DNA from 2 places in the Terrabacter sp. FW104-15G4B genome. Region 1 is predicted to be linked to the other one. Evidence: predicted binding sites of a transcription regulator. Region 1 holds the regulator's gene; the other holds the start of a gene.
The links. The regulator LexA, encoded in region 1, represses DNA repair genes until DNA is damaged. The targets are predictions, from matches to a motif close to TCGAACANNTGTTCGA.
Positions count from the first base shown of each region.

Region 2: AC3WRT_RS13580 (alpha-ketoglutarate-dependent dioxygenase AlkB) is a predicted target of LexA. The motif match lies at 4,449-4,464, and genes of this name have one in related genera.

Region 1 is NZ_JBYTCI010000017.1:40,029-50,386, reverse strand. It holds gene AC3WRT_RS13945 (gamma-glutamyltransferase) at 1-86, opposite strand, end outside; gene AC3WRT_RS13940 (peroxidase-related enzyme) at 83-664, opposite strand; gene AC3WRT_RS13935 (LysR family transcriptional regulator) at 740-1,687, opposite strand; gene AC3WRT_RS13930 (Sir2 family NAD-dependent protein deacetylase) at 1,770-2,714, shown strand; gene AC3WRT_RS13925 (hypothetical protein) at 2,796-3,698, opposite strand; gene lexA (transcriptional repressor LexA) at 3,837-4,562, opposite strand; gene AC3WRT_RS13915 (LysM peptidoglycan-binding domain-containing protein) at 4,791-5,204, shown strand; gene AC3WRT_RS13910 (hypothetical protein) at 5,500-5,802, shown strand; gene AC3WRT_RS13905 (alpha/beta hydrolase) at 5,799-7,562, shown strand; gene AC3WRT_RS13900 (hypothetical protein) at 7,559-8,101, shown strand; gene AC3WRT_RS13895 (sensor histidine kinase) at 8,061-9,326, opposite strand; gene AC3WRT_RS13890 (sensor histidine kinase) at 9,445-10,358, opposite strand, start outside.
Region 2 is NZ_JBYTCI010000016.1:59,398-69,755, forward strand. It holds gene AC3WRT_RS13565 (glycosyltransferase family protein) at 1-1,197, shown strand, start outside; gene gnd (NADP-dependent phosphogluconate dehydrogenase) at 1,288-2,721, opposite strand; gene AC3WRT_RS13575 (maleylpyruvate isomerase family mycothiol-dependent enzyme) at 2,943-3,761, opposite strand; gene AC3WRT_RS13580 (alpha-ketoglutarate-dependent dioxygenase AlkB) at 3,776-4,426, opposite strand; gene recO (DNA repair protein RecO) at 4,546-5,274, shown strand; gene AC3WRT_RS13590 (isoprenyl transferase) at 5,312-6,088, shown strand; gene AC3WRT_RS13595 (NHL repeat-containing protein) at 6,147-7,073, opposite strand; gene AC3WRT_RS13600 (Fur family transcriptional regulator) at 7,198-7,611, opposite strand; gene AC3WRT_RS13605 (metal ABC transporter permease) at 7,608-8,651, opposite strand; gene AC3WRT_RS13610 (metal ABC transporter ATP-binding protein) at 8,648-9,493, opposite strand; gene AC3WRT_RS13615 (metal ABC transporter substrate-binding protein) at 9,490-10,358, opposite strand, start outside.

The DNA.
Region 1 (10,358 bases):
TCGACGGCGTTGCCGCCGTCGGCAGCGGCCTCGAGACCGGCCTCGAGCGCGGCCGGGCTGGGAGCGGCGAGGGCTACGCGGGTCATGTCGTGGCCCTGGCCATCGAGTGGTACTCCGGGTTCGGCACGAGACCGAGCGCCGTCGAGACGCGGTTGGTGAGGTCGAACATCCCCACCACCTGGACGAGCTCGACCACCTGGTGGTCGCCCAGCCCCACGACGCGTAGCGGCCCGAGGTCCTCCTCGGTGACCTCTGCAGGGTGCAGCGTCAGCTTCTCGGCGTAGGCCGCCATGGCGTACTCCCGCTCGGCCAGCCCTGCCTGCCGCCAGTTCGACGCGACGAGGTCGGAGGTGACGGCGTCGCCGGTGTGCTCGCGCAGCGCGGCGCCGTGGCTGACCTCGCAGTACGTGCACCGGTTCACGCTGCTGACGACGACGGCGAGCAGCTCGCGGTCGGCCGGGGACAGGTGGCCCTCCTTGTTGAGCAGGAGGTTGAAGTAGCCCCACCACGCCAGGAACTGCTCACCGTTGACGGCTTGGGCGCGGAAGACGTTGGGCACGAAGCCGAACGCCTCCTGCGCCCTGTCCCAGAGGCGGCTCACGCCCTCGGGGACGTCGGGCCGCTCCGGCACGGGCAGGTAGGAGATGCGCTCGGGATCACCCATGGGGCCACCGTATGCCGCGTGGTGCCCGGGCGCCCCCCGGTGACGTGCCGTACCTGGTGGGGTCGGCCCGGTGCCTCAGGCCCTGGCGCCGACGAGCTCGGCGGCCGAGGCCTTGGGGTCGGCGCCGGCGGCCTCGCACAGGGCGTCGAGCGCCGCGGCGACGGCGGGGACGCGCTGCAGGTCCGGCGTGGTGACGGCCAGGATCTGGCGCCGCGACGCGGGTGACAGCGGCAGGGTCGCGACCTCGTCGTGCTTGGCAGCGTTGAGGATGAGGTCGGGCACGAGGGCGACGCCGAGGCCGGCGGTGACGAGCCCGAGCTGGGCGACATAGTCCTCGGTCTCGAAGGCGACGTTCGGTCTGAACCCGGCGGTGTCGGCCAGGGAGAGCAGGTGGCCGCGGCAGCGGGGACACCCGGCAATCCACTCCTCACCCGAGAAGTCGGTCAGGGTTGCGGCCTCGTCGCCGGCGTGCGGATGGCTTCGAGGGACGACGAGGCGGACCTCGTCGTCCATGAGCCGGCGGGTGACGAGGAGGGAGAGGTCCTCCTCGAGCTCGCCGAGGCCGCGCCCCTCGTAGGCGAAGGCCACCGCGACGTCGCAGTCGCCGTTGCGCAGCGCGGCGAGGGACTGGGGCGGCTCGGCCTCGGTGAAGGTCACGGTGATGTCGGGGTGGCGCGCCTTCAGGATGGCGAGCGTCTTCGGCACGAGCGTGGCGGAGGAGCTGGGGAACGCCTGGAGGCGCACCCGTCCGGCCCGCAGCCCCGCGATGGCCGTGATCTCCTCCTCGGCGGCGTCGAGCGCCGCGAGGACACCGACCGCGTGGCGGGCGAGAACCTGTCCTGCCTCGGTCAGGCGAACCTGGCGGCCGTAACGCTCGACGAGCACGGTGCCGGTGCGCTGCTCGAGGCGTCGGACCATCTGGGAGATGGCCGGCTGGGTGAAGCCGAGCGCGTTGGCGGCGCTGGTGAAGCTGCCCTCGTCGGCGATGGCCTTCATGACCCGTAGTCCTGCAGCGTCGATCATGCCCTCAGCATAACTGCTGATTATGGTTTGCCGGGGAAGCTGCAGTACCAGAAGCGGATTGCGCGGCACGTAGGCTAGTCCGGTGCACCAGCCGAACGGCATACCCCCACAGTCGGCGGCGACGACTCGCCTGGCGACCTCGCGCACCCTGCCCCTCGACACCCACGACCTCGGGAGCTTCGACGAGCTCGTCGACCTGGTCAGCGGTGGGGGCGTCGTCGTCCTGTCGGGTGCCGGGATCTCCACCGACTCCGGCATCCCCGACTACCGCGGTCCTGACGGCACCCGTCGCGTCGAGCCCATGACGTACGGCGAGTTCGCCGGCTCCAGCGACGCCCGGCGACGGTACTGGGCGCGCAGCTACATCGGGTGGCAGCGGTTCAACGCGGCGGCACCCAATGAGGGCCACCGGGTCGTCACCGACCTGCAGCGCGCCGGTTACGTCGGGCCCATCATCACGCAGAACGTCGACGGCCTGCACCAGGCTTCGGGCGCGACGGACGTCATCGAGCTGCACGGCTCCCTCGACCGCGCCGTCTGCCTGACCTGCGGGGAGTACACCTCGCGGATCGGGCTGCACGAGAGGATGACCGAGGCGAATCCGGGGTTCATGGAGCGGTTCGCCGAGGCAGCTCAGGCTGTCGGCTCGCAGTGGGGGGAGCAGGTGCGGCCCGACGGCGACATCGTGCTGGCCGACGCGCTCGTCGAGTCCTTCCACGCGCCGCGGTGCCTCGTCTGCGGCGAGGACACGGTCAAGCCTGATGTCGTCTTCTTCGGCGAGTCGGTGCCCAAGGTGCTTGTCGAGCGGTGCTTCTCCCTCGTGGAGGACGCCGGGGCCGTGCTCGTGCTGGGATCGTCCCTGTCGGTGATGAGCGGCTACCGCTTCGTCCGCCGCGCCCACCAGCGCGACGTGCCCGTCGCCATCGTCACACGATCGGCCACGCGAGGTGACGCGGAGGCGACGCTGCGCCTGCACGCGCCCCTCGGTCCGACGCTGAGAGAGCTGCGCGACGCGCTCGGTCACTGAGAAGCCCTGGTATGCCGCCCCTCGGCAGTCCGGGGGCGGCCCCGTCCCTGCGCTGGGTGGCGAAACACCCCTGTCCTGGGGCTACTGGGCGACGGACCGGGTCGGTCGAGCCTCGGTGCCGTCATCGTCGCGGAGGTCCCAGAGCTCCTTGGTCTGCACTGCCCAGTAGACGGCGAAGAGCACGATGATGATGACCTCCGCGATGAGGACGAGGTGGTCGAAGCCGCTCACCGTGACGGCAGTCACCACGCTCACGCCGAGCGCGACGGCCAGCGCGAGCGCGATCGCGATGTAGATGCGCTTGTAGGTGGCGCCGTCCCGACCGGCGGCCCCTGCGTGCCGTTCCCCGGCGCGCAGCGCGCTGAAGACCATGACGGCGATGACGCCGGCCACCATCGTGCCGGCGGCGATGCCGTGGCTCACCGCGATGAAGCGATCACGTAGGACGAGGAAGAGGGCGAGCTCGCCGAGCAGCACCGCGCCGCAGGTGGCCGTGACGACCATCGAGCGCACGGTGGGCCGCTCGGACCGGTCGCGCACCGAATCGCCATGCTTGAGCCAGGTGACCACGATGGCGGCGACGACCGCCACGACGACGAGCGACCAGACGTTGTTGCGCACGGCCGCCGCGATCTCGGCAGGCGTCTGGGTGTACGCGTTCGGCCCGCACCGTCCGTCCGGCACCGTCGGCACCATGGCGACGACGAAGGCCATCAAGCCCGAGAAGTCGAGCAGCACGTCCTCCTCGGGGGAATGGCCCTTGTAGGCGATCAGGTTGGCCCCGAGCGCGCAGAGCGAGCCGACGAAGACGGTGCGTGCGGGCGTGTAGTAGTAGGCGCTGATGGAACCGAGCCAGCACGAGTGGGCGGTCTCCCACCACCACTCGTAGCCGACGGAGAGCAGCAGCATGAGGAGCAGGGCGATCATCGCCCCGCGCAGATAGCGGTAGGTGAAGACGACGTCTCGGGTTCGCCCGGGTGCCATGGCGCTCTCCTTCGCAGGACTCACTGGTCAGAGTCTGCAGTCGTCCCGCCCGATACGCCCGCCGGAGGAACGCCGAAGCCGGCGGCGCGAACGGGCGCGGGCGGCATACGTCGTCGGTCGTCGGGGGCTTGGGGTCGCTCAGATGCGGCGCAGGACCGCCGTCACCTTGCCGAGGATCGTGGCATGGTCACCGTCGATGGGGGAGAAGTCGGGGTTGTGCGGCATCAGCCACACGTGCCCGTCTGTGCGCTTGAACGTCTTGACGGTTGCCTCGTTGTCGAGCATGGCGGCGACGACGTCGCCGTTGTCGGCGTGTTGCTGCTGGCGCACGACGACCCAGTCGCCGTCACAGATGGCGGCCTCGACCATGGAGTCGCCGTTGACCTTGAGCAGGAACAGGTCTCCCTCGCCGACGAGCTGCTTGGGCAGCGGGAAGACGTCCTCGACGACCTCCTCGGCCGTGATCGGCACACCGGCGGCGATCTGGCCGAGCACCGGCACGTAGGACGCCTCGGGGCGTGCGTCACCGGAGCCGGTCTCGGTGTCGTACTGGTCGCCGCGCGGACGCGGAGGCGTCGCGTCGCCGCCGCGGTAGCCGAGCTCCTCGGCCTTGGCGTCCGGGGACACGACCTCGAGGGCGCGCGGCCGGTTGGGGTCGCGCCGCAGGTAGCCCTTGGCGACCAGGGCGTTGAGCTGGTGGGAGACGCTCGACGGGCTGGCCAGCCCCACGGCGTCGCCGATCTCGCGCATGCTCGGCGGGTATCCCCGGCGGTCGACGGAGTTGCGGATGACCTCGAGCACGCGCCGCTGGCGCACGGTGAGCCCGTCTCCGGTCTCACGGTCGGGAAGCTCGGTGACGCCCATGGTGTCCCTCTCGTCGGCTCGTCAGGTCCCCTCCGTCGCCGGCGTGCACGGCCAGTGTCAGTGGTGGCTGGTGAGGTCTGTGGTGTGAGGAAAGACTACGAGGTTCGAACACAGTTGCCAAACACGTGTTCGAGGCGTGTCTCGACTTCATCGCACATCCGTGCTAAAAATCGTACAGACGTTCTATCGAACACATGTTCGCCGGATCTGGAGCAAGGGGAGGTCATCATGAGCGCCATCGTCCTCGAGGCCGTTCGACAGCCGCACACCGAGGGGCCGGCACACCCACGTGTCGACGAGCGCCCTCACCTCGTGCTGGTGCCCACGGGCCCCAGGGCAGTTCGTGCCGCTCGGGCGGCCCAGCCCCCGATGCGCCTCACCCGGTTCGGGCGTCTCACGGTGACCCTGCTCGTCGCCATGGTCATCGCCCTGCTCGGCGTCGGTCTCGCCGGCCAGCTCGCGTCGGCCAGCGGCGATCCGCGCGTCGTCACCGTCGGGCAGGGGCAGACGCTGTCGGGCATCGCGGCTCGAGAGCTCCCCGGGTTGCCGGTCTCCGAAGGCGTCGTCCAGATCCAGGTGGCCAACGCCCTCAGCTCGTCCCAGGTGCACGCCGGCCAGCAGCTCGTGGTGCCGTCACCCTGACCCATCGATCATCGGGTCGGTGCACCGGACGCAGGCGCGACACGCGGCCGCGTCCCCCTGACCCCCAAACGGCCGCGTTGGCTCCACCTCCAGCGGCTGGCGGTAGCGGCGCTTCGACCCCGCCGCTACGGCCCAGAGCGCCGCACTCCTGACAGGGGTGCGGCGTTCTGCTTGTCGGGGTGGCCCTACGGGGTTGGGGCCCGGGAGGCGGCGCCGCCCCCGACGAGCCCTGTGGACGACGGGCATCGAGCCGCGATCCAGCGTCCTACCGTGCTGTTCTCGGAAGGAGCAGGGGATGCGGTATGAGGTGGACACAGCGGCGCTGCGAGACGCCGCAACATCCGTGGACGAGGCATTGGCGCAGGTGCAGCGCCTCGCGCTGACCGACGACCTCCGCGCGATCGCGGCGGCTGTACCGGGCGGCCGCACCGCGGCCGGACTCGCCCAGGTCGCAGCTGCCTGGGAGGCTCGGCTCGCCGGGACGCGCTGGGTTCTGAAGGAGCTCGGACGTTCCCTCGTCGTCGCGGCCGACGCGTACCAGGCCGTGGAGCGCTCGGCTCGTCAGGTAGTGTCCGGTGCTGGCGGAGGCTCGGCGTGACCGCGCTCGCAGCTGCGACCACCATGTCGGTCCGGAGCCTCCGCGCCAGCCGCCCGCAGGCCCTTCTCGAGGTGAGCCGGCGACTGGAGGACCGGCGGCGCCGCGTCCTCGGCCTGGCGCAGGTAGTCCTCTGGCGTCGTGCCGCCGCCCCGCGCTGGACTGGTGCTGCCTCCTCGGCCGCAGCCGATCGCTACGGGCTCGTCGCCGCGGGTCTCGGTGACCTCGCGGCCAGCCTCGCGCAGAGTGGGCACGCCGTCGGCAGCGCCGCCGGCCGGCTTCAGTCCGCGATCGACCTGGTGCACCGCGCAGATCGGCGGGCTGCCTCGGAGGGAGCGTGGGTGGACGATGACGGACAGCTGTTCCTTCCGGTCCGGTCCACTCTCGAGGACCCCCTGGCGCAAGCGCACCGGACACGGCTCGACGCGCTGCTCAGGCAAGAGGTCCACGCGTGTCTGGCCCAGGCCCTCGACGCCGCCGGCGAAACCGACGCACAGCTGCTGCGCGCGCTGCTGTCGGCGGCGCGAGGCGCGCCGGGCGCCGAGGACGTCGCAGCCCGCGCGGTGCCAGATCTCTCGCGTCCTCCGGTCTCCGGCGCTGGCGGCCCGGGGTCTCTCGTCTTCGCGTCCGCGGCCTGGTGGCGTTCGCTCACGCAGGAGGAGCGGCGAACGGTTATTCGCGACCGTCCGGAGTGGGTGGGGGCGCGCGACGGCGTGCCCGCCTCGGCTCGACACGAGGCCAACCTCACGTTGCTGGCGCGAGCGGAGAGGGCCGCCCAGGCGCGCGCCCTGGCGGCGGAGCGTGCCGCGTCGCCGACCAATGCCGCGGAGCGCACGCGGGCGGCGGAGCACGTCGCCGCCCTGCAGGCTGTTCGCGAGGTCCTCGCCCGGCGTGACGGAGGACAGCGACGGCTGATGCTCCTGGACACCAGCGGGCTCGACGTCAAGGCGGTGGTGTCGCTCGGCGACGTCGACCGGGCGGAGCACGTCGTGACGTTCGTCGGAGGGCTTTCGACGATGGTCGGCACCGACCTGCGGCGCTACGACGACACCTTCGTGCGGATGCGCGGTGAGGCGAGGGCGGTGGCGGGTGGCGACGATGTCGCCGTCGTGACGTGGATGGGCTACGACGCGCCTCAGGTCCACGAGATCATCGGGCCCGTCGACCGGAGCGTGCTCAACGCCACGATCGCTCGCGACAATGCCGGCGCCCTCGCCGACTTCGTGACCGGCCTGGAGGCAGCCCGCGACCGTCCCGCCCACCAGACGGTGTGGGCCCACTCCTACGGCGCCACTCTCGCCGGGTTCGCCTCGTTGCGCACCAGCGCCGTGGACGACGTTGCCGTCTTCGGCGCGCCGGGGCTTCCCTTCTCCGACGTGTCGCGGACGGCGCTCAAGCCCGGTGCCCTCAACGTCCTCGGCGCCGTGGGCGACGACGTCTTCAGCTACGGCTGGATGGTCCACGGCACCCGCGCCGCCGACGTCCGTGGGGCCACCCGCCTGTCGACGTTCGCGCTCAAGCAGACCGGCTCGGGGTGCAACCACTGGCTGCACCCGAGATCGGAGTTCGTCGACGCCGGCCGCACCTCCACCGGCCACTCCGACTACCTCCGAGCCGGCACCGACAGCGCGCGCAACCTCGTCGTCATCGCGGCGGGTCGGCCGGACCTGCGGGTCCTGCAGGGCGCGGATGAGCGCGCCTGCCACACGACGGGCCCGAGCCTGGGCACCGACCCGCTGCGCTGGCCCAGGCTCGTCCCGTGAGCCGCCGTGAACGGATCGTCATTGCGGCCGGGCTCACGCTCCTGGTGCTTCAGACTGTGCCTCTCATGGCCGTGGGGTGGGTTTCGGACGGAGGCAGGGCCGCCGCCGACGGCCTGCTCGTCGGGCTGGCGTCGCCGGTGCTCCTCGCGGTGGCGGCGTTCGGCGCGGTGCTGGCCGTGGCGGTGATCCGATGTCCGCCACCGGTCCGGACGCTGGACCGGCTGAGGTGGGCCGCCGGCGCAGCGCTGGCCCACGTCGGGGTCCTCGCCGTCGCACTGGTGCTCGACGGTGCGGCCGCCTCGGGCGCGGCCGGCTTCCGGGCATCGATGAACGACGGGTCGCTCGAGTGGTCCGTCGCCGCGATGCTCCTCCGGGCAGTCGTCATCGACCTGCGGGCGCCGATCGCCTTCGTCGTCGCCCTCGTTGCACTGTGGATCGCCGCTGCGCAGACGCCGTCGTCATCGTCATCGTCGGCGCCCTCGCCGGTACAGGACCGGCTCAGTGGCGGCTCGGGGCGAGGTCGCGCTCCGGAAGGGTGAACCAGACAATGGTTCCGTGCGGATCGGCCTGCTCGATCCCCATCGCCCCGCCGTGCGCCTCGACGATCCGCCTCGCGGTGGCGAGCCCGACGCCGCTGCCCTCGACGGAGCCGCCCACACGTCCGAACAGCGCGAACGCCTTGTCGCGGTGCTCGGGTGCGATGCCGATCCCGTTGTCGCGCACACTCACCCGCCACCCCGTCTTCTCACGACGCGAGCTGACCTCGATGACCGGGTCAACGGCCGGCCGCGCGAACTTCACGGCGTTCGTCAGCAGGTTGAGCAGGACGGCATACAGCTGCTGTTGGTCCACCTGCACGACAGGCAGGTCGTCCGGCCGGACTCGGGCGCGCTGGGCTCGGAGCATCGGCGTCAGGTCCTCGAGCACGCCCCCGAGCACGTCGTTGAGGTCAGCCTCCTCAATCTGCAGCTTGGCGCCGACGAGGGCGAAGTCGAGGATGGCGTCGATCATGCCGGCCATCCGGCCGGAGGCCCGAAAGGCCGTCAGGGCAAGACGCTCGAGGGCGGGGTCCTGGGCGACCGCGGGCTCCTGGGAGAGCAGCTCGGCGCTGGCCATGATCGCCGACAGCGGGGTGCGCAGGTCGTGGCTGATCTGACCGGCGAAGAGCGAGAGGAGCTCGTTGGACCGGTGCAGGTCGTCACGGGCGGCGGTCAGGGCCGCGAGCGAGGCCTCCAGCTCCCGCTCGCGCAGGCGCAGCTCGAGGATGTCGACGACGCGTTCGGCCAGGACGGTGAGGGTGGCCTCCCGCTCCGGTGAGAGGGTGCGCGGCCGGTCGTCGAAGACGCAGAGCCGGCCGATGACGACGTCCTGCGGCGTGATGAGGGGCGCCGAGGCGTAGAAGCGGACCTCGCCGATGCGACCGGTCACGAAGGGGTTGTCCTGGAAGCGGTGGTCTGCGCTGGCGTCGGGGACCAGCACGACGTTGCTGTCCTCGAGCAGGGCGGCGCACATGGAGTCGGCGCGTGCACAGATCGAGGGTTCGAAGCCGGCCGTGGCGATCTGGTGCTGCTCGGTGGCGCTGATCAGGTTGATGGCGGCGTTGGGGACCTCGCAGATCTGTGCGGCGAGGTCGACGAGCGCCTGCAGGTCGCGACCTGGCGCGTGCCCGAGGACGTCGTAGCGTCGCAGCTGTTCCTCCCGGCTCGGATCGGGGTTGCTCCTCACCCTCGACGCCGGCCGCACGGCCTCGCGCAGGTCTTCCATGATCGTTGCCCCCTGTCGGTTTGACCGCATTGTGACAGATCGACGCTTTTTGACCGTCTCGAACTGCCGCGAGGCAGCCGTGGCCCAGGAGTGCGGGCGGGGGCGGTCAGGCGTGTCGTCAGGCGGAGGCCCGCGGCGACGAGGCGGCCGGCTCACCCACCGGCACGATCAGGCTGACCGCCGCGCGGTGGTCGGTGGCGGTGACGACCCGCCCGTCGAAGAGGCTGGCCAGCTCCCGAGCCCCGGCCACGTCGGCGCCCCAGGCGGTCTGGCCCCCGCCGCCCTCACAGGTCACCTCGATGCGCGCGTGGGACCCGGCGTCGATGGTGGTCAACCGGACCCGTCCGGGGCGGTCCCCGCCGCCGGTCGGGCGCTCGACTGCGCCCAGTGCGCCCGAGATGAGGGCGTCGAGTGTCTGCTCCAGTGCGACACGCGGTAGATGCACCGGCACCGTGCCCGAGGGGGTGTGCACGACGTGCGGTTCGCCGGTCGCCGGCTGCCAGCGCTTGACTGCCTGCGCCACCACGGCCTCGAGGTCGAGATCCTGGGCGTCCCTCGTGCGCTCGAGGTCCGAGCGCTCGAGCAGCGCGGTGATGGCCGCCGAGAGCCGGTCGACCTCCGCGAGCGACGAGCGCAGCTGGACTGCCACTGCGGGCGGTGTCTCGCGCCAGAGCGTGAGGTCCTCCAAGTCGAGCCGCAGCGCCGTGAGCGGTGTCCGCAGCTCGTGCGAGGCGACCTCGGCGAAGCTGCGCTCCCGCGCCAGCATCACCTCGAGGCGTTGGCCGCTGTCCTGCAGCGCCTGTGCGATGGCATCGGCCTCAGGCACCGACGAGCGCGCGGGAGGGATTCGGAAGTCGCCCCGTCCGAGGCCGCCGGCGGCGACGGCGAGCGACTGGAAGGGCCGGGACAGCCGCCGGGCCAGCACCAGACCCGCACCGGCTGCCGCAACGAGCAGGGCGACTCCGATGATGAGCAGCGGCGTCAACGCCCCGAGGACACGCGCCCTCAGCGCGGCCTGTGACCGCAGGAGGA
Region 2 (10,358 bases), on a different contig from region 1:
GCCGGCAGTTACAGCTACCTGTCGCTGTACCCCAACAACCTGCCGCTGCTCGCCATCGACCGCATCGGCGTCGCGGTGGCCAAGCGGCTCTCGCTCGCGCCCGATGCCGTCCTCATCCCGCTCAACGGGCTCTGCGTGGCCCTGACGTTGTATGCCGTCCACCTCGTCGTCGTCCGCGTGGCCGGTCGCGGCCCCTCGCTGGTCGCCCAGCTGACGACACTGGTCCTGGTCGGGACGAGCCCGTGGCTGGCCGTGCCGTACACCGAGTTCTACGCGATGCCCTTTGTCATCGGGTCGGTGGCGCTCGCCCTCGAGGCGCTGGCCGCTGGTGCACGGACCCACCGCATCATCCTCTGGCTGCTCGCGATCGTGTCCGTGTCGGTGGCGTACACCATCAAGACGACCCCCGTCGTCATCGCCATCGCGGCGGTCCTGACGGCGGTCGTGGCGACCTTCGACCACGACCTCGCTCCGGTCGTCCGGCGAGCCCGGGTCATCGCAGCCTGTGCGGCGTCGGCACTTGCCTTCGTCGCCCTCAGCCTCGGACTCTCGGCGGCAGCGACGTCGGTGTCGCGTGTGGACTCGGCTCGGATCAACGCATCAGGGAGCCCGCCACTGCTGTGGTGGGTGGCGCTGGGCGCCGACGAGCAGGGGTCGTCGGGTGGGCTGGTCAGATACGGCGCGTACTCGCGCGAGATGGTCAACGCCGTGGAAGGCCGGGACCAGGAGCAGATGACGACGTATGCCGCCGGCTTCCTCGCCGCCCGCTGGGCCGAACGGGGGCTGGGCGGCACTCTGGCCTTCTACGGCAACAAGGCCGCGTGGAACTGGGGGGACGGAATGTTCTGGGCCTGGGGGGAGGGAACGGACTACCTGCCCGGGTCGCTCGCACCGGCGACGGGCGTGACCGGAGTCGTGCACGAGATCAACGGGTTCCACGGGTCGGCCTACCATGCGCGCGCCGATGTGACGCAGGCGTTGTGGCTTGCGGTGCTGCTCGTCGCCGGACTGGGTCTCCTGCGAGCGCCCTACCGCCGCGAGACGCTGCTCGTCGCCCTGTCCGTCCTCGGCATCGCGGCGTTCACCCTGGTCCTGCAAGGCCGCTCTCGCTACCTCTTCGCGTTCGTCCCCCTCGTGGTCGCGCTGGCGGCCATGGTCCACGGATCCATCCCACGCGTCCGACGTCGCCTAGGGTGAACGCAGGAGCGCCACCCTGGTCGGAGCGGTCGACGTCGTCCGCCAGCGCACCCGAAGGCGACGAAACGACGTCGTCGATCGGCCGATCCGTCACGGCGCCGTGATCTCGCTGCGGTCGCCCGACCACAGCGTGTGGAAGGCGCCCTCCCGGTCGATGCGGGCGTAGGTGTGCGCACCGAAGTTGTCGCGCAGCCCCTGGACGAGGGCCGCCGGCAGGCGGTCGGCGCGCATCGTGTCGTAGTAACCCAGGGCGCTCGAGAAGCCGGGCACCGGCACCCCGCCGGTCGTGCCGAGCGCGACGACCCGACGCCACGCGTCCTGCCGCTCGGCGAGACCCGAGGCGATGCTCGGGGCGACGAGCAGCGTCGCGAGGCGGTTGGCGGCGTACTCGTCGCTGATCTGCGCCAGGAGGCGGGCGCGGATGATGCAGCCGCCGCGCCAGATCCGCGCCACCGTGGCGATGTCGACGTCCCAGCCGTACTCCTCGCTCGCCTTGCGAATCTGCTCGAGCCCCTGCGCGTAGGCGACGACCTTGGACGACCACAGGGCGTCGCGCACGTCGTCGACGAACTGCCGGCGGTCCGAGACGGACACGACGCGGTCGGGCCCCACGAGGACGCCGCGCGCCGCCGTGCGAACGTCGAGGTCACCCGACCCCGACCGGGCGAAGACCGACTCGGCGATGGTCGACACGGGCACACCCAGCTCGAGCGCGGTCTGCACCGTCCACCGGCCGGTGCCCTTCTGCTCGGCGGCGTCGACGATGACGTCGACGAGTGGCACGCCGGTGACGGAGTCGACCTGCGCGAGGACCTCGGCGGTCAGCTCGATGAGGAACGAGTCCAGCTCACCGGAGTTCCACTCGCGGAAGACGTCGGCAGCCTCCGCCGCAGACAGCCCTGCGGCGGACAACAGGTCGTAGGCCTCCGCGATGAACTGCATGTCGGCGTACTCGATGCCGTTGTGGACCATCTTGACGAGGTGGCCGGCGCCGTCAGGACCCATCCAGGCGCAGCACGGCTCGCCGTCCACCTGCGCGGCGATGGACTCGAGGATCGGGCCGAGGGCGGCATACGCCTCCTTCGACCCCCCCGGCATGATCGACGGACCCTCGAGGGCTCCGACCTCCCCACCCGAGATGCCCGTGCCGACGAAGTGCAGGCCGTGCTCGCGCAGCCCGGCCTCACGGCGTCGCGTGTCGGCGAAGTGGGCGTTGCCGCCGTCGACGACGATGTCGCCCTCCTCGAGGAGCGGCACGAGTTCGTCGATGACGGCGTCGGTCGGTGCTCCGGCCTTGACCATGACGATGATCCGGCGGGGCCGTTCGAGGGACTGCACGAACTCCTCCGTCGAGTCCGACGGCACGAACGCGCCCTCGGAACCGTGCTCCTCGATGAGCGTCCGTGTCTTCGCGGAGGTGCGGTTGTGGAGGGCGACGGTGTGGCCGTGGCGGGCCAGGTTGCGGGCGAGGTTGCTGCCCATGACGGCGAGGCCGGTCACGCCGATGGTGGCAAGGTCAGACATGAGGGCTCCTTCAGGTCGCCAGAACACGACCGTATGCCGTGTGGCCGTCGATGGGGAGGGGTGCGTCGAGTGCCGCCGGTACGCGAATGACAGTGGCACCCCGAGCCGAGGCGTCCTTGCGTTACTCACGTCGAAGGTCGAAGGCCGCACGGGACCGCCCTGCGCAAGCGCCAGCAGGCCGACCGCCTCGCTCCCGCACGTACTCGCCGCGGCTGACCGAGTCAGTCGATCGAGTCGCTGAGGACGGCATCGACCGACGCCAGGGCTGCAGCGTCGCCGTCCCGGGTGATCTCGGCCTCGGCGGGACGGTTCCAGAGCCAGCAGTCGAGGTCGGCCGCGGACCCGGTGATCTCAGCCTGGGCGGCTTGATCAGGACCGTCTGCGACGAGGAAGCGGAGCACGTCGACCTCCCGGTCGTTCCACGTGCCGGTCACCCGCACCGGGGTCACCGTCCAGGAGTGGAACGCATCGACGGTCGCGATCGTCACCGGCGTGGAGACGGGCTCGTGCGTCAGGTCCGGCTCCGGCTCGTGACCACGCATGATCCGCAGGGCCTCGTCGACGCCGTCCGCGGCGAGGCGGCAGTCGAGGGGCGTGCGCTCGCCGACCGTCAGCTCGGCGTCGAGCCGGTGGATCATCGCCTCGTGCGCCTGGCGACGCCGGATGTAGCCAGCGCTCTGGTCGTCGTCGTACCACATCCACAGCGGCGTCTCGGGCGGCAGGCCATCCAGCACTCGGTGCAGTCGCTCGCTCGAGCGGTCGAAGAAGGCCAGCAGTCCGGCGCGGTCGGTCGGGCGCTGCTCACGCGTCGCGTTCAGGGCGTCGAGGTCGGCCGGGTCGGTGAGCCCGCGCTCGGCGATCTCGCCCCAGAACCACTGGACCTCGCCGAGGTGCCACAGCAGGTCGTCGGCGTCCCAGTCGGGGCAGGTGGGCACGCGGAGGTCCGCGGGTGCCGTCGCCAGCACCGTCCGGAAGCGTGCCGAGTCGGCCGCGAGATGGTCGAGGAAGGGAAGGGAGCCACCTGAGCGGCTGGACGGCATACGTACTCCTTCTGTCAGCGGACGCCCGCGACGCGGAACTGCACGGAGATGCGCGGGCCCATCGGTTCGGAGGTCTTGGGCACCGCGTGGTCCCACGTGCGCTGGCACGAGCCGCCCATGACGACGAGGTCACCATGCCCCAGGGGATAGCGCAAGCGCTTTGCCGTCGAGCCGGGGATGGGGCCGCCGTCGCGCGGACGCAGCGCCAGCGTGCGCGCTGACCCGAGCGAGAGGATCGCGATCATCGTGTCGGTGTCGCGCGAGCGGCCGATGCGGTCGCCGTGCCAGGCAACGCTGTCGCGCCCGTCGCGGTAGAGGCACAGCCCGGCAGTGACGAACGGCTCGCCGAGCTCGGGGGCGTAGTGGGCGCTCAGGGCCTCGCGCGCCTCGACGAGCATCGGGTGGGGGAGCGTCTCGTCGGCGGCGTAGAACTTCGTCAGTCGGGGGACGTCGACGACGGAGTCGTACATCTGGCGGCGCTCGGCGTGCCAGGGCACGTCGCGCAGCAGCGCCGTGAAGAGCTCGTCCCCGGCGGCGAGCCAGCCGGGACGGACGTCGACCCAGGCGCCCCGGGTCAGGTGGTGTCGGGTCAGCCCGGTGCCCACGTCGCGCAGCGTCATCGCGTCGGTCAGGTCGAGCAGCGAACCCTGGAGAGAGAGGTCCATGCCCCCACGATAACCCGAATCGTCGAACGGGTGTTCGAAGAGCGTGAGAGTTGAGTCGAGGTCGCGTGGTTCGGCGCGTGCGGTGCCGTCCGCGCCGGTGGGCGGGGGAGAATGGGGGCATGCCCCTCTACCGTGACGAGGCGATCGTCCTGCGCACCCACAAGCTGGGCGAGGCCGACCGCATCATCACGATGCTGACCCGCACGCGGGGCCGGGTCCGTGCCGTCGCCAAGGGGGTGCGGCGCACGAAGTCCCGCTTCGGCTCGCGCCTGGAGCCCGGCATGGTCATCGACGTCCAGTGCTACGAGGGCCGCAACCTCGACACCGTGACCCAGGTCGAGACCCTTGCGCCCTACGGCGACGCGATCGCCCGCGACTACACGGCCTACACCTGTGCGACCTCGATGCTCGAGACGGCGCTGCAGCTCACCGAGGAGCACGAGCCGCAGACCCAGCAGTACCTCCTGCTGGCCGGCGCGCTGCGCTCCCTCGCCGAACGGTCCCACGACCCGGGGCTCGTCCTCGACGCCTACCTGCTGCGCTCGCTCGCCGTGGCCGGCTGGGCGCCGAGCTTCGTGGACTGCGCCAGGTGCGGCGCGCCCGGCCCGCACCGGGCCTTCAACGTGCAGGCCGGCGGCGCCGTCTGCTCCGTATGCCGTCCGCCCGGCTCGAGCGCCCCCGCTCCCGAGACCTTCCAGCTGCTCGCGTCGCTGCTGACCGGTGACTGGGACATCGCCGACGCGAGCGACGCCCGTCACCGCCTGCAGGGCAACGGCATGGTCTCGGCCTTCCTCCAGTGGCACATCGAGCGAGGCCTGCGGTCACTGCGGCTCGTCGAGCGCCTCTGAGCCGTCAGCGAACCCGATCCCTACCGACCGGAGACCCATGTACGCCAAGCCTTACGCGCACCCGTCCGGCGCGACGCCGCCCACCATTCCGGCGCACCTGATGCCGAAGCACGTCGCGATCGTCATGGACGGCAACGGCCGCTGGGCCAACGCGCGCGGACTGCCGCGGACCAAAGGCCACGAGGCGGGTGAGGCGTCGCTGCTCGACGTCGTCGCAGGCGCCATCGACATCGGCGTGACGCACCTGTCGGCGTACGCCTTCTCGACCGAGAACTGGCGCCGGTCGCCCGACGAGGTGCGCTTCCTCATGGGCTTCAACCGCGACGTCATCCGCCGCCGCCGCGACCAGCTGCACGAGTGGGGGGTCCGGATGCGCTGGGTGGGGCGGGCGCCTCGCCTGTGGCGGTCGGTCATCAAGGAGCTCGAGATCGCCCAGGAGCTGACGCAGCACAACACCGGGCTGACGCTGTACTTCTGCGTCAACTACGGTGGGCGCGCCGAGATCGCCGACGCAGTCCAGCGAATTGCCCATGACGTCAAGGCCGGTCGGCTCCGCCCCGGGTCTGTCGACGAGAAGACGGTCAAGCGCTACCTCGACGAGCCGACCATGCCGGACGTCGACCTCTTCGTCCGCAGCTCGGGTGAGCAGCGCACGAGCAACTTCCTGCTGTGGCAGTCGGCCTACGCCGAGATGGTCTTCCAGAACCAGCTGTGGCCGGACTACGACCGGCGCGACCTGTGGGCTGCGATCGAGGAGTACGTCGCTCGCGACCGTCGCTACGGTGGAGCCGTCGACCAGCCCACCAGCGGCTGAGCTCTGCGCCGGCTCGGGAGGGCGGCAGCGTACGGCTGGGTGGACGCAGGCCCCCCGCTCAGCGGTCGACGACGTTGACCTCGTACTGGGCTGCCGTGGGCGGGAACCCGGTGTCGAACTTGGCGTTGACGACGGCCAGACGGTCGCCGAACCGGGCGACTGTCGTCGGCACCTCGAAGTTGCTGCTCGTCACGGTCTTGATGGCGCGACCCGACCCGAGGCCACCGCCCAGCCTGAACTCGACCACCTGGTTGGAGAAGTTCTGCACGACGTAGAGCGTGCGTCCGTCCAGCAGGATGCCGTCGACGTTCGGCACGTTGACGCCCGCGATCGTTGCGCTGTCGCCGGTGACGGGGTTGACCGTGTTGACCGCGCTCAAGTTGGTGTGCGCGACCAGCAGCGTCGACCCGTCAGCGGTGGCCTGGATGCCGTTGTTGTTGAAGCCCGGCTCGACGACCGCGGCCGGGCCGTGCAGGGGTAGCGTCCGGACGTGCCCGAGGGCGCCCGTTGCACTCACGGGGATGAAGTAGAGCTTGGCCGACATCGAGTCGGTGAACCACGCGCCGCGGTTCGTCACCGCGACGTCATTGATGATCGAGGGTGCGGTCGTCAGCTGCACGGCTGCGATCCGGGCGCCCGTCGTCGAGTCGTAGACATAGGCCTGGCCCGTGAACCCGCCTGCCACGAAGAGCAGCCGGTGGGGCACGTCGACGCGCAGGCCGAGGGCCATCCTTCCGGGTGGGGCGGTGATGAAGAGGCGTGCCCTGCCGGTGCGGATGTCCCCGCGGAAGATGTTGCCGGTGAAGAGCTCGCCGGCGTAGAACGTCGTGCCGGTGCCGGACGCGATGCCCTCGGCCGACTGCGCACCAGGGAGGACGATCTGCTCCTGCGGGTGCGCCGCCCGGGCGGGCGCGGTTCCCATGGCGATGGCGAGCACCCCGGCTGCCAGGGCCAGCCACCGTGAACGTCTGGTGATACCGAGCATTGTCGATCCCCTCCGTCATGCCTCAGGCGGTCTGTCCGCCGAGAGGCGGGCCCCCACAACAGGGTCGACCTGCCCGGTGCGCGACCGCAAGGCTCCAGAACGGGACCTACCGGACCGGATTCCGTCAGGAGGTGGCGCAGTCGGCGCAGGTGCCGAAGATCTCCAGGGTGTGGGTCACGCCCGTGAAACCATGGTCGGCCGCCACGGCGTCGGCCCACTTCTCGACGGCCGGCCCCTCGACCTCGACGGTGCGGCCGCAGGCACGGCAGACGAGATGGTGGTGGTGGTGCGTCGAACAGGCCCGGTAGACGGCCTCACCGTCGTCGGTGCGCAGCACGTCGACCGTGCCGGCCTCGACCATCGACTGGAGCGTCCGGTAGACGGTCGCGAGCCCGACGCCGGCGCCGGCCTCGCGCAGCCGGGCGTGAACCGTCTGCGCCGAGGTGAAGTCGTCGGAGCGTTCGAGCAGCTCGGCGACGGCGGCCTGCTGGCGGGTCGGCCTGCGGGAGCCGGCGGACATGCTGGTGCCGCTCGTCATGGTCTCGTTCCTCTCGTCGAGCCGGGTGTGGCGGGAGCGGGCTCGGCGCCCTCGGCGGCGGCCGCATGGTCGTGGTCCGCGCCGTGCTCGTCGTAGTGGCCCTCGTGGGCGGCGTGCCGGTGCCCGTCGTGGACGTAGTCGACGTGGTCGCCGTGCGTGAGCGCCGGATGCCCGCACTCGACGCCGTGCTCGTGCGCATGCGTCTCCGCCACGTCGTGACCTCGCCGGCCGGCCCTGGCCATCACCCCGGTGACGACGGCCGTCACGACGAACAGCCCGACGGCGAGCAGCACGATGGTGCCCCCCGAGGGCGTGTTGAGAGGGTACGAGAGAGCCACACCGCCGACCGAGGACACCAGCCCGAACGCGATCGCCCACCGCACCCCGCCGCTGAACGACTTCGCGACGAGCTGGCTGGCGGCGTTGGGCACGATCATGAGCGCGCTGATCAGCAGCAGTCCGACGACCCGCATGGCGACGACGACGGTGGTGGCCGTGAGTACCGCCAGCACGATGTTGAGGGGCAGCACCGGCAGTCCGACGGCGCGGGCGTACTCCTCGTCGTTGGCCACCGCGAAGAGCCGCGGGCGCAACGCCCACGTGGTCACCGAGATGAGCAGCGCCAGGCCGGCGAAGACGTAGAGGTCGGAGCGCTGCGTCGTCAGGATCGACCCGAAGAGGTACTTCATGAGGTTCGCCGGCGTGCCGCTGGACGACTTGCTGATGATGACGACGCCGCCGGCGATGCCGCCGTAGAAGATGACGGCGAGGGCGACGTCGCCGTTGGTGCGGCCACGGGCGCGGAGCAGCTCGATGACGACGGCCGCGATCACCGCTGCCACGAGCGCCGTCAGCACCGGCGCCGCCCCGGAGACGAGTCCGATCGCGACACCGGCGAGGGCGACGTGGCCCATGCCGTCACCGATGAGCGAGAGGCGCCGCTGGACGAGGAAGATCCCGACCATCGGCGCGACGGTGCCCACGAGCAGAGCGGCGACGAGCGCCCTCTGCATGAAGTCGATGGTCAGCAGGTCGATCACGGTCGCCTCCGGTCGGTGTGGGTGGCGTCGAGGGGTCCGCGGCCGAGCCCACCGTGGTGGCCGTCGAGCTCGAGGTCGTGGTGGTGGCTGTCGTGGTCGTGGTGGACGCGGTCGCGCGCGGCGGCATACGCCTGCGGTGTGCCGTCGAAGCGGATACGCCCGCCGTCGACGACGACGATCCGGGTGAGCAGCCGCTCGAGCGCTCCGAGCTCGTGGGTGACGATGACCATCGTGACGTCGCGCTCGACGAGGCGGTCGAGGACGTCGGCGAGCACGTGCTGGCTCGCGGCGTCGACGCCCGCTGTGGGCTCGTCCATGATGAGCACGTCCGGCTGGCCGGCGAGGGCACGGGCGATGAGGACGCGTCGCTGCTGGCCGCCGGAGAGGGTGCTCACCTCGGTGGCTGCGCGGTCGGCGAGACCGACGACCTCGAGCGAGCGGGCCACGATCTGCCGGTCGGTGGCGCGGAGGCGTCCCAGCCAGCCGATGCGAGGCAGGCGCCCGGTCGCGACGATCTCCTCGGCGGTGGCCCTGACCGACGCCGACAATGTATGCCGTTGGGGCACGTAGCCGAGCCGGGCCCGGTCCTCGAAGTCGTCGCTGTCGACCCCGAAGAGAGTCACGGTGCCGGCGACCCGCTCGTTGAGTCCGAGCACGCCCTTCATCAGCGTCGACTTGCCCGACCCGTTCGGGCCGACGATCGCCACGATCTCGCCCCGCCGGATGGACAGGTCGACGTCGCTGAGGACGGCACCCTCGCCGTAGCCGAAGCCGGCCCCCCGGAGGGTGAGGACCGCGTCCGGGGAAGGCGGTTGTAGCGGCAGCAACGATGCCGACCTCATGAGCACTCCTGTCCTTCACGCAAGGTGACGAGGTTGCTGCGCATGACCTCGAAGTAGTCGGCGCCGGCCGAGGAGGAGGTGATCCCCTCGATGGGGTCGAGGGTTGCGACCTTCGCGCCGGTCGAGGTGGCGACCGTCTGTGCGAAGTGCGGCTCGACGAGCGCCTCCTGGTAGATGGTGCTCACGCCGGCGGAGGTCACGAGGTCCCCGACCGCCTTGAGGGCCGCCGCGCTGGGCTCGCCCTCCGGCGAGATGCCGGTGATGCCTCGCTGCTCGAAGCCGTAGCGGGCAGCGAGGTAGCCGAAGGCGGCGTGGCTCGTGACCAGCTGCTTGATCCGGCACCGTTCGAGACCCACCCTCATCTCGTCGTCGAGCTCCGACAGCTTCTCGACGAAGCGGGCGGTGTTCTCCTTGTACGTCGGGGCGTTCGCCGGGTCGTCGGTGGACAGGCGTGCGCTGATGGCCTCGGCCACGGCGGCGTAGCGGGCGGGGTCGAGCCAGAAGTGGGGGTCGTCGGCGCCGTGGTCGTGCCCGGCGTGCGCGTCCTGCCCGTCGGTCACCGTCGCCGCATCGCCCTCGTGGTTGCCCTCCTCCGGAGCTGCGAGCGTCAGCTTCGCGACGTCCGCGACGTCGAGCACCTTCGTCGCGTCGACGAGCCCGACCGCCTCGTCGACCGCCGGCTGGAAGCCGTCGGAGTAGACGACGAGGCGTGCCTTGGTCATGCCGCCGATGTCCTGCGGTGCGAGCTCGAGGTCGTGGGGTTCGGCGCCCGGCTTGGTGAGCACCGTCACCGGAGCGGTGCTGCCGACGATCTGCTGGGTCGCGAACTGCAGCGGGTAGAACGAGGTGACGATCGGCCGTGCCG